DNA from 3 places in the Pseudoalteromonas sp. A25 genome. Region 1 is predicted to be linked to each of the others. Evidence: predicted binding sites of a transcription regulator. Region 1 holds the regulator's gene; each other region holds the start of a gene.
The links. The regulator MetJ, encoded in region 1, represses methionine synthesis genes. The targets are predictions, from matches to a motif close to TAGACGTCTAGACGTCTA.
Positions count from the first base shown of each region.

Region 1 (4,296 bases):
CTAAATGCTGAACTTCTAGAGCTACTACGTGAGCAGTTCAACCTGCGCATGCAAGTGAGCACTGGTCAGCTAGCTCAAACTCACGAGCTGAAAAAAGTACGCCGCAATATTGCGCGTGTTAAAACGGTTATCAACCAGAAGGCAGGTGCATAATGAGCGATAAGATCCGTACTCTTCAAGGTCGTGTACTAAGCGACAAGATGGACAAATCTATCGTTGTTGCAATCGAGCGTCAGGTGAAGCACCCGATCTACGGTAAATTCATCAAGCGTACAACTAAGTTGCACGCACACGACGAAAGCAACACAGCTAAAGCAGGCGATACAGTTACTATCAGTGAATGTGCGCCGATTTCTAAAAAGAAATCATGGACTTTAGTTGAAGTAGTTTCACGTCCAAAGCAAGCTTAATTTTAGTTTTATACTAGATTAAACTTTGTTTTCAAAAGCCTCGGCCCTTGGGTCGGGGCTTTTTGCGTTTTAAGGGGATTAGGCCAGTTCGTAATAACCTAGAATCATTTTGAGGGATAAAGCCTAACACAAGCTGCGTTAAAAACTGCTCATGTAGAACAACTGCATAGCGATATTTTTGTCTTGCTACCGATATATTTTATCGCCTAAAAAGAGATCACTTAATTAATACCAATTTTATTAATACATTGATCATTCTAGCGAGCTAAATAACTCATTAACTGCGTTAAATATTTCTCATGTAGAATAACTACATAGCGAAATATTTGCCTTGTTACTAAGCCATTTATCTGTCGCAATATCTGATCACCAATTTAATGCAATTGGTATAAGTGAATTGGTATTCAATTTGGCGTTAGTTACGTTAAAAGTTTTTATTAATAACGAAATAGGGCTTAGTTATCGTAAGGTTTCCATATCGAAAAATAGAACATCTATTTAAGGAATGGGCATAACGTGAAACTATATGTGTGGTTATTGGTAGTGCTAGTGTAAAATATACTCAATTTCGTGCTTGATTGATTAGATTAGGCGCAGAGTATATATACCAACTTTTAAAGAGATGTTCTTATTATGCGCTACCGCAGCAATCTTTTTTGGCTGACTTTGCTCTTTGGCGCTGGTGTCTGGTTAATTGCATTTTTATTGTTGTGGGATATGACAGCGTTGTTATCTAGCTGGAAAACCAGCCTGACTATGCTTTTTGGCTCTTTTGTCGCAGGCTCTACACCGTTAGGTGGTGGAGCTGTCGCGTTCCCAGTATTCACCAAGGTATTGCAAGTAAGCGCTGATGAGGCGCGCGTTTTTTCTCTTTTTATACAATCGGTCGGAATGGCTTTTGCCGCTCTCTACTTTATTAGTAGGCGGGTTTTTATCGACTGGACTTCGATTGCTCGAGGTATGCGCTATGCCTTTGTAGGTCAGTTATGCGCCGTGACCTTTTCAGTTACAGACGGAATATTACTGAAGTACTCATTTAGTTGCTTTTTGTTACTGGTTGCTACTTTACTCATACATGATAAAAAAACGCTTGTTCTTGACCTCAGTAAGAGAAAACAACACCTTATTTTTTCACTACTCACTTTTTCAGGTGGAATGATAACCGGTTACTTAGGCTCGGGGGCTGATACTGTATTATTCTTTTATTTTGTACTGCTGTTTGGGATCCATGCTAGGAAAATGATACCCACAACAGTGACATTCATGGCTTTGAATGCCCAGCTTGGTGCGGTTTTGTTTTTTATTCTAGGTAAACAGCCATCAGAATTTGTGATTAACAGTTGGTTTTTTGCTGCACCAGTTGTGGCTTTAGGAGCGCCATTAGGTGGCTATCTATTAACAAGGTTGAAAGCATCATATATCTTAAGTTTTGTGATTTTGGTGATTTTAGTAGAGTCGGTCAGCACGCTTCTATTATTACCTCTTCATCCTGTCAAAATCATTCTACTTAGTTGTTTATTAATCTATGTGGCCGCAGCTTTGTCATTAAAAATAAAAACGGTATTGATAAACAAACGTAACTTATAAGCATCTTTCTTAGAGAAGAGCGGGTAACATATTAGGTAAGTCAGCCATGAGTAACATTCATGGCTGTATTTAGGTATGTTACTCTTCGTTGATCACTGGCACTTCTAGTCCCATATCTTCCATTATCTTACGCACTTCCTCAGGTACCTTTTCAGGATTATCCTTACGTAAGTCTTCATCACTGGGTAATGGTTGACCTGTAAATGCATGCAAAAAGGCTTCACATAATAGCTCACTATTGGTTGCATGACGTAAGTTATTAACTTGGCGACGCGTGCGTTCGTCAGTTAAAACCTTAAGTACATTTAACGGGATAGAGACGGTAATTTTTTTTACTTGTTCAGATTTCTTACCGTGCTCAGCGTAAGGGTGAATATATTCACCATTCCATTTAGCCATAATATTGTTGTTGCCTCAGTGTTTGAAATGCCAATAAGACTGTACTCGTAAACTTAATCAGTGAACTTTCCACGATAAACTATATTGATAAGTCTATCGCTATAGTTTATTCAAAAGTGCAGTCTTATTAGCAATACTAATTTAGTTAGGTGGCGAAATTTTATCGGTTTAAAAAAGATAGTCAAATACTAGTTAAATAGCCATTTAGAAGTATAAATGTTTTGACTTCCTTTTTCATATCATCTAACCTTTTAGACGTCTAAACATCCAATTATCTAGGTGATGAAATGAGTCAATGTAAAAAATCGACGATTGCAGTGCGTCATGGTATCGAAGCTGACAAGCATCATGGTGCTGTTGTGCCTCCACTATATTTGTCGACGACCTATTCGTTCGCCGATTTCGATACTAAGCGTGCCTATGACTATGGTCGTAGCGGTAACCCTAATAGAGACACTTTAGCGCAAACTCTTGCGCAGCTTGAAGGGGGTGAAAGAGGGATAATTACGGCAACGGGTATGTCAGCAGTACATTTGGTAACACAGCTGTTGAATCACGATGATACCTTGGTGATCCCTCATGACTGCTATGGTGGCAGTTATCGTCTATTTACATCTTTACAGAAGCGCGGGTTGCTAAAAGTAGAAGTACTTGACCTTACACAAGCTGCAAGTTACGAGCAAATAAAAACAATAAAACCTAAGCTCGTTTGGATAGAAACACCAAGCAACCCTATTTTAAGGTTAACAGATATCAAAGCGGTCACTGAGGCTGCAAAAGAAGTGGGAGCTTTGGTTGCTGCAGACAATACGTTTCTTTCACCTGCACTGCAAAACCCAATTAAATTTGGTGTAGATATTGTTGTGCACTCAACGACAAAGTATATAAATGGTCATTCAGATGTTGTAGGTGGAGCTGTGATCGCTAAAACAGCTGAACTGGGTGAAGAACTAGCTTGGTGGGCCAACAATATTGGTATAACAGGTGCGCCTTTTGACAGCTATTTAACTCTAAGAGGGTTGCGGACATTAAATGTCCGCTTGAAGCAACACCAAGAAAATGCAATGACTATTGCAACATACCTTGAACAGTCTCCTTATGTTAGTCAAGTGTATTACCCAGGGCTCACATCTCACCCTCAACATGCGCTTGCAAAACAACAACAAGAGGGCTTTGGTGGTATGGTGAGCTTCGATATTAAAGGCGGATTAAATGAGTCTGCTAAATTTTTGACGAGCCTAAAACAGTTTTCTTTGGCCGAATCACTCGGCGGAGTTGAAAGTTTAATTTGTCATCCAGCGACAATGACCCATGCTGGTATGGAGCCGCAGGCTCGTTTAGAGGCAGGGGTAGGTGATACGCTGATCCGCATCTCTGTAGGTATTGAAGATGTGCAAGATTTACTTAGTGATTTGGAGCAGGCATTTGTTCAGCTACAAGCGGGCAGCGGCAGCGCATCAGACGATGGTAAAACATTTAAACTAACGCCGGCTCACACGGCCTTATGGTAAGAGAATGACAAAAGTAGTTCATAAATTTGGTGGCTCGAGTCTTAGCTCTGCTGCTCGTTATCAAGCTGTTGCACAAATAGTGTTGAGTCAGTGCCAAGCTAAAGATTGTGTTGTTGTATCAGCCGCAGGAAAAACAACAAATACACTTGTTAAACTTTGGGACAGTTATCAGCAAGATGATAATCAAGGATTTAGTGATATCTTGCTACAAATTGAGAATCATCAAATTGAGTTGATCTGTGCCTTACTGAACGCAGATGAACAGCGTGCTTTGCTTGGGTGCTTGCGACAAGAATTGCAAGCGATCGGTGAAGCCTGTAAACATAATACCTTACATGAAGCGAGTTTGTTGGCACATGGTGAAGTGTGGTCGGCACGGATCTTAGCGA
Region 1 is NZ_AP021846.1:3,568,970-3,573,265, reverse strand. It holds gene rpmC (50S ribosomal protein L29) at 1-153, shown strand, start outside; gene rpsQ (30S ribosomal protein S17) at 153-410, shown strand; gene GDK41_RS15500 (sulfite exporter TauE/SafE family protein) at 1,044-1,997, shown strand; gene metJ (met regulon transcriptional regulator MetJ) at 2,076-2,396, opposite strand; gene metB (cystathionine gamma-synthase) at 2,684-3,907, shown strand; gene metL (bifunctional aspartate kinase/homoserine dehydrogenase II) at 3,912-4,296, shown strand, end outside.

Region 2 (4,296 bases), 1.2 Mb from region 1:
AAGTAGCGAAGTGGCCAAGTTGGCAGAAGAGTTACGTCAATCTGTAGAGCAGTTTAAGGTCTAAGATTTAAGTCTTACCACTAATACATTTGAAGCGCCCGTTGGGCGCTTTTTTTATGAAAAAGAATAAGCCCAATATTGAGCACAAAAAAACCCGCTAACTGCGGGCTCTTTTCTTTAAATTAGCTAATTAAAACAAGTTGTTTGCTTTAGCAACTACGTTTTCAACCGTAAAACCAAAGTGCGCAAATAGCTCGTTAGCAGGTGCCGATTCGCCAAAAGTACTCATACCTACTACCGCACCATTTAGGCCTACATATTTGTACCAGTAGTCTTCAATACCTGCTTCAACAGCAACTCGGCGCGTTACCGAGCTTGGTAACACACTTTCTTTATAATCAGCTGACTGTGCGTCGAATACATCCGTCGACGGCATGGATACAACACGTACCTTTTTGCCTGACTCTCGTAATTGAGTTGCAGCATCAACAGCCAATTGCACTTCAGAGCCGGTTGCAATAAGGATCAGATCTGGGTTGCCATCACAGCTTAGTACATAGCCACCTTTTTTGATTGCCTGCACTTGCTGATCATCACGAGCTTGTTGCTCTAACCCTTGACGAGTGAAGATCAAAGATGTTGGCCCATCTTTACGCTCAATCGCTTGTTGCCAAGCAACCGCAGACTCTACTTGGTCACATGGACGCCAGTTCACTAAGTTTGGTGTTAAACGCATGCTTGCAATTTGTTCAACCGGCTGGTGCGTTGGACCATCTTCACCAAGACCAATTGAGTCATGCGTGTAGACAAAAATACTAGGTTGCTTCATTAGTGCAGCCATACGCACAGCATTACGCGCATATTCCATAAACATCAAGAACGTCGCGCCGTAAGGCACAAACCCTTTATGAAGGGCAATACCATTCATAATGGCCGACATACCAAACTCACGTACACCGTAGAAGATATAATTACCTGATGCGTCTTCTGCCGTTAGGCCTTTAGACCCATCCCACAATGTTAAGTTTGAGCCTGCTAAGTCCGCAGAGCCGCCCATAAATTCTGGCAAGATAGGTCCATAAGCATTCAGCGCATTTTGAGACGCTTTACGTGTCGCTGGATTCGCTGGGTTCGCTTGTAATTGTGCGATGTAAGCTTCAGTATGCGCTTGCCAATTTGCCGGTAAATCACCGTTCATGCGACGCTCAAACTCAGCTGCAAGCTCTGGGTATTCTATTTGATACTCAGTAAACTTAATCGTCCACTCACTTTGCTGCTGCTGGCCTCGCGCAGTTGCATCCCACTTAGCATAAATGTCTTCTGGCACTTCAAACGCGTCATGCTGCCAACCTAAAAACTCACGTGCAGCTTTAATTTCATCATCACCTAACGGTGCACCATGACAATCATGGCTACCAGATTTATTTGGAGAACCATAGCCAATAACCGTTTTACAACAAATTAAAGTTGGTTTGTCTGATTCTGCTCTTGCCGCTTCAATCGCCGCTTTAATCGCTTCACTATCATGGCCGTCAACATCTGCAATTACATGCCAGCCGTATGACTCAAAGCGTTTTGGTGTATCATCGCTAAACCAGCCTTCCACTTCACCATCAATAGAAATTCCATTGTCGTCCCAAAACGCAATAAGCTTGCCTAGACCAAGCGTCCCCGCTAAAGAACAAGCTTCATGAGAGATCCCTTCCATTAAACAGCCGTCACCTAAAAATGTATAAGTGTAGTGATCAACAATATTGTGCTCACCCCGGTTGAACTGTGCGGCAAGAGATTTCTCGGCAATCGCCATACCTACGGCGTTAGTGATACCTTGGCCTAGAGGGCCTGTGGTCGTTTCGATGCCAGGAGCATAGCCATATTCTGGGTGGCCAGGCGTTTTGGAATGCATTTGACGAAAGTTTTTCAAATCATCAATGGATAAATCATAACCACTTAGATGTAGCAAAGAATAAATGAGCATTGAGCCATGGCCATTTGACAGTACAAAGCGATCTCTGTCAGCCCATTGTGGGTTACTTGGGTTATGCTTTAGATAATCGCGCCAAAGCACTTCAGCGATGTCCGCCATGCCCATAGGGGCTCCAGGGTGACCAGATTTGGCCTTTTGAACCGCATCCATTGACAGAACACGGATTGCATTAGCAAGTTCTTTGCGAGATGGCATGAATTCTCCTACCTTGTAATCATTTATTTTTTGCGCGGGTCTTGAAAGTGCCCATTCTTACTTATTTTTGCTCTAAACTGCAATGATAAATGACCGAAAAGCTCGCTTAAAGCCAAGTTTTTCGGGCCTTCCAACACATTCCAACTAATTTAGACGTCTAGGCGTAAAAAAACTATGCATATGCTTTACTTTTCGTTAAAATACGCCTCTTAATTTTTTAGCGCTGTTCCGTAGTTTGTGAAGCGCAATATTTGTGAGCATAAATATAATGGCAAAACATTTATTTACTTCTGAATCTGTTTCTGAAGGTCATCCGGATAAAATCGCCGATCAGATCTCTGATGCGGTACTAGATGCAATTTTAGAGCAAGATCCAAAAGCACGTGTTGCGTGTGAAACTTACGTAAAAACCGGTATGGTTATGGTTGGTGGTGAAGTTACTACCAGCGCATGGGTAGATATCGAAGAATTAACACGTAAAACTGTACGCGAAATCGGTTATACACACTCAGATATGGGTTTTGATGCTGATTCATGTGCAATCTTAAATACCATAGGTAAGCAATCTCCAGACATCAACCAAGGCGTTGACCGTGCACGTCCTGAAGATCAAGGCGCTGGTGACCAAGGTCTAATGTTTGGTTACGCTTGTAACGAAACAGACGTTTTAATGCCTGCACCAATTACCTATTCACACCGTTTAGTTCAGCGTCAAGCTGAGGTTCGTAAAAGTGGTGAACTAGCTTGGTTACGCCCTGATGCTAAATCTCAGGTTACCTTTGCTTATGAAAATGGTAAAGCAGTTGGTATCGATGCAGTTGTATTATCAACTCAGCACTGTGACACTATTTCACAAGATGATTTAGTAGAAGCTGTGATGGAAACTATCATCAAGCCTGTACTACCAGCTGAGCTTGTAACTTCAGCCACTAAATTCTTCATCAACCCAACTGGGCGTTTTGTGATCGGTGGTCCTATGGGTGACTGTGGTCTAACTGGTCGTAAAATCATCGTTGATACCTACGGTGGTATGGCACGTCACGGTGGTGGCGCATTCTCTGGTAAAGATCCTTCAAAAGTTGACCGTTCAGCAGCTTATGCAGCACGTTATGTTGCTAAGAATATTGTTGCGGCTGGCCTTGCTGATAAGTGTGAGATCCAAGTATCTTACGCAATCGGTGTTGCAGAGCCTACATCAATCAGCGTTGAAACATTTGGCACAGGTAAGTTAGAAGAAGCACGTTTAATCGAAATCATTCGTGAGCACTTCGACCTACGTCCATACGGCATCTTAACTATGCTTGACCTTGAGCGTCCAATTTATCAGCCTACAGCTGCATACGGTCACTTCGGTCGTGATGAATTCCCTTGGGAAAAAACAGACAAAGCTGAAGCTTTAAAGGCATCTGCAGGTCTGTAAGCCGATACGCTTTAAATATATAAAAAGGTGCCGAGTGCACCTTTTTTAATGTCCTTCTTTATTTTTTCGCTGGCGAACATATTCGCTTGGCGATACCCCATACCAGCGCTTCACCGCACGGTTTAAAGACGCTTGCTCTGCATATCCTAATAATTCACTCAATGCATGTTTATGCAAGACTTGACAGAACTGTGTAAAGCGTCTTTTTCGTTCTTGCTCAAGCAACTGAGAAAAGCTCACGCCATGACGCTTAAGCTGTCTTTGTAACGTACGAGTAGAAGTACCTAATAACTGAGCAAGCCTAGACAAAGACATATCCTGCAGATCACAGCGATGTAAACTTGGCTGTAACTTGGCAAACCAGCTTTGGTCACTCTCGTACGCTCTTTGCAGATCCCGAATTGCAGGATATAAATTAGCATTGACTAACTCATTACGCGTTAATATGGGCATATTTAACAGCTGAGCAGTAAAATGAATGGTGTTGCTAATGGCGTTAGCTATCACTTCACAGCCATACCAATCGTGCAACCTTGCTCTTTGACTGTCCGTCAATACAAGATTGAACTCAACACGACAAGGTGACAATTCCTGACCCGTCATATGCCTAACCATCGCCACCCAAGCAGTCATGTTACGTAAAATAGCATGCTGATTATTTTCATAAGGCTGCCAAGTAATACTGGCCACCTTT
Region 2 is NZ_AP021846.1:915,146-919,441, reverse strand. It holds gene GDK41_RS04150 (methyl-accepting chemotaxis protein) at 1-64, shown strand, start outside; gene tkt (transketolase) at 191-2,182, opposite strand; gene metK (methionine adenosyltransferase) at 2,451-3,602, shown strand; gene GDK41_RS04135 (AraC family transcriptional regulator) at 3,648-4,296, opposite strand, start outside.
Region 2: the regulator MetJ is predicted to act here: its motif matches at 2,333-2,350, upstream of metK (methionine adenosyltransferase).

Region 3 (4,296 bases), 410 kb from region 1:
ACTACTGCGAATAGTATCTATTGGGAAACCGAAAGAAACGGCAGTTGATTTAGCACTTTTCTCTACAATTGATGCATGACGACCTTCAAGCTTTGGTGCATCTGGAATGTTTAAGCGCTGCTCATCTCCCTTTGGCAACTGAGCAAGATCAACAAGCAGCTTAGCTTTGACTTCTTCTGGCATGGCGCCAGTGATCCCGACATTGAGTCTCGCCTGAGTAAACTGTGCACTATAAAATGCTTTAACATCTTGCAAAGTTAACGATTCTAGATCAGATAGATCACCAAAATTATAGCTTTCATAAGGGTGGCCTTGATAAAGCTTGTGATAAAGCACCTCTTTACCCAACTCTTCATCATTGGAAGACTTTAAACTGGCTTTGATGTTGTCTAACATCTCTTTTTTCAAACGATTAAAGTCATCTTCCCTAAACCCTGGGTTCAATAATTGATCACTAACGAGTGCATACCATTGAGCAGCGTTGTCTTTGTGAACCCGACCACGCAATGACAGCATCTCTTTATCAATTTGATAACTAAACGACCCAGCAATCGGATAAAGTGCTTTTTGAATGTCTTTATAGCTTTTGCTCTGCGAGCCGCCATTGGCAATCATTGCAGCAGTCATTGCGGCCAGACCTTTTTTACCTACAGGATCGGCTGCAGCGCCCGTATAAAACAATAAATTAAGATCGAGCAACGGTGAGCTGTTGGTTTTATCTAATACCGTAAAATGACGTTCTTTGGACTGACTTACTTTATCTACTAAAGCTTTCAAAGACACTTCTTTGTCAAATCCAGAAATTGACGCCAACGCTGACATAGTCACAGTGGTACGAGCTGAATCGACAAAATATTTATTTGCAATATCTCGGATATCTTGAGCGGTGATAGCATCAGCAGTAGCATAAAGTTGATTGATCACCTCAGGATCTCTTTCAAAATGCATGTACTGTGCAAGCGTAGAGGCTATTGCTTGTGAAGAGTCTAACTCGTTAATAAAGCTATATTTGCGATTTGATTTTAATGCTGCAAGCTTATCCTCATCAACAAGTTGAGTGCGTGCCTTTGCATATGTTTCATTAATAGCATCACGCACCATTGCCAAATCACTTTCATTTTCAACTTTTACAAATACGTGTAATAAACCCGGATCTTTTGTCTCAGGGTTGTATGTAAACATTTGGCTTGCCACCTGCTTCTCAACAACTAATTGCTGATAAAGCTCAGACGTTTTAGAAAAGTATAGGTCCGAGATTAAATCGAGTGCCGCTCGGTCTTTACGCTCTGGCTGCCATGCGGTGCCTTTATAGGACACTAGCAACCAATGACCCGGTAAACCTTCACTTTGTTTATGTACGTATTTAGGTGCTTGTTGTGTCGGTTCAGTGGGAATTTCCGCCACGTAATTGCCTTTTTCCCAATTACCCCAGTGCTTTTTCACCATATTCATGGTTTTTTGTGGATCAACATCACCAACAATGACTAACGAAACATATTCTGGGTTATAAAAGCGCTCAAAAAATGTCTGCCCATAACTCATTTGCTCAGGCATGGCTTCTATGTCTTCAAAAAAACCCATTGTGGTATGTTTATAGGTATGCTTGTCAAAAGCTTCTTTACGCACAGCAGAGAGTAATTGGCGAATTGGATTCGCGTTATTTTTTAAATACTCGCCTTTAACCGTCAGTGCCTCTGTACGAAATTGCGCTTCGGTATAGGTTAAATTTTGGAAAATATCGGCTTCTATTTCTAATACTTTGTCTAAGTGCTGTTTAGAGAAGCTCAAATAGTAATTTGTATAATCATTGGTTGTATAGGCCCTATTATCGACCCCTGAATTTTTCAAGATATCTGCATACACATCTTGTGGGTATTTTTCTGAACCTTTAAACATCATGTGTTCGAAGAAGTGCGCAAAACCGGTACGGCCGGCCTCAACCTCATTTCGCGAACCAACAGATACGGGGATCTGTACAGATACCACGTCGGGGTAATCAGTTTTAACTACCATCACCCTCAGGCCATTATCTAATTCTTCTAACAGGTAATCTTGTGAAAATACTTTGTCATTCGTCTGGGCTTGTATTTGGTTAGTTTTACCCTGTTGATCGTTGCTAACACACCCCGTTAGCGCAAGTGTTACCGCTAGGCTTGTTGCCAAAAGTTGAAATTTCATAGTGTTCCCTGAGTTTATTATTAATCACGCTATTGTAATCAAAAGACGATTAAAGCTGAGCCATTATGCATTACTTTTCAAGGCCAAGGGCGCTTCTTAAGACAAAATTATGTAAATAAATTTGTGTGAACACCGCTTAAAAAGCGCTTCAACTTGAAATTAATTCATACTAATTGAATATCTTTCACTAAAAAAATCTATCTAGACGTCTAAATGGCTGCTATATTATCCCCTATCGACATACATTGAGCTGGGATGAGGATCATGGCGTTATCACTGCAAGAGAAAATACTAGACCCCAACCAAGGGGTATACCTAATTGGAACAACGCCACCAAAAGTTGGCACTGACAAAGAAAAGCTTGAAAACATCGCGACAAAACTACTCGCTCGTTTACACGAAATCGAATACGATGGCGTGGTTATCTACGATATTCAAGATGAAAGTAGCCGTACTCAAGTGCCTCGTCCGTTTCCGTTTAAACACACCGTTGACCCATGTGAGTACAGCCAACTAATTCATAAATTATCTAATTTAGATGTGATCACTTACAAAAGCGTTGCACAACGTGAAGCGAGTGAATTCAGTGAATGGTTAACCAACACTAAACATCAGTTCGGTTTAAAAAACTTAGTACTTGTGGGGAGCCCTTCATCTGAAGGCGACATTAAGCTCAGCCTATCAGATGCTTATCAGGCACTGAGCGAGCATAAAGATGAGTTCTTTCTCGGTGGTGTCACGATTGCAGAGCGTCATGCTAGTAAGCGCAATGAGCACGAGCGTTTGCTAGACAAAACCACACAAGGGTGTGAGTTTTTTATCTCTCAGGCGGTTTATAATGCACAAGCCACCGTTGATTTGATCACCAGCTATGCACGCTCTTGTCGCCAACAAGGACAAACACCCAAGCGCATTATCTTAACTTTTACACCGTGCGGTGGGCAAAAGACACTTGAGTTTATGCAGTGGCTTGGCATATCAGTCCCAGAAGCAACCCAATGGCGTATTTTAGATGCCGACAATTCTTTGAGTGAGTCGATTCGGATCTGTAAAGAAAGCCTCGACCAGATTTTAAAAAGCTGTGCACATTTGAACGTGCCTCTTGGGCTAAATATCGAAAGCTTAACCAACCGCAAAGAAGAAATTGATGCTTCAATCAATTTATATCGTTTGCTCAAAGCCACGATGGAACTGACACTTGCCGAAAAGCAGATTGCTTAAAACGCAAAAAAGCACCTTAGGTGCTTTTTTTAGTGGCAACACTTTATTACCTACGCCTTGATGAGCGTTTGTTTAATATTTTTTTCTTATCTCTTTGTTTTCGTGATTTATTCGTATTTTTACGATTGTCTTTGGGCTCTTTAGTCAGATCAGGCTCGTAGCCTGGCAACCATTGTGGCGTGAGGCGCTCATCTAATAACACCTCTATCTCTTCTAGTAACCACTGCTCATCAATGCTCACTAACGAAATCGCATGCCCTGTTTTACCTGCACGCCCTGTGCGCCCTATGCGATGCACATAATCTTGCGCAACATATGGCAGCTCTGCATTGATCACATAATCTAAATCTATAATATCTATGCCTCTGGCTGCAACATCCGTTGCGACCAGCACTCTCGTTTTACCTGCTTTAAACTGACTCAGCGCTTTATCTCTGGCGCCTTGCGATTTATCACCGTGAATAGCCAACGTTGCCAAGCCATCTTTATTAAGCTCTTTGGCCAACTCATCGGCTTTACTCTTGGTACGAGTGAACATTAATACTTGCTGCCAGTTATTTTTTCCAATCAGATAAGACATCAGCTCTCGCTTTCTGTCTTCATCAACTGCATAAAATACTTGCTCTACTTTTTGCGCCGCACTGTTTTCTTTATCTATGCTGATGCGTTTTGGCTCATTTAGCCACTGCTTAACGAGTGTTTGTACTTGTTCATCTATCGTGGCAGAAAACAGCAATGTTTGTCGCTTTGCTGGCAAATGACGCATAATACGCTTTATTTCGCCAATAAAGCCCATATCCAAAATTCGGTCAGCCTCATCAAAAACTAAGTGTTTCACGTCACCAAGTGATAAAGTGCCTTTTATTAAGTGATCTAACAATCGCCCTGGCGTTGCTA
Region 3 is NZ_AP021846.1:3,157,380-3,161,675, forward strand. It holds gene GDK41_RS13600 (M16 family metallopeptidase) at 1-2,178, opposite strand, end outside; gene GDK41_RS13605 (methylenetetrahydrofolate reductase) at 2,443-3,399, shown strand; gene GDK41_RS13610 (DEAD/DEAH box helicase) at 3,446-4,296, opposite strand, start outside.
Region 3: the regulator MetJ is predicted to act here: its motif matches at 2,381-2,398, upstream of GDK41_RS13605 (methylenetetrahydrofolate reductase).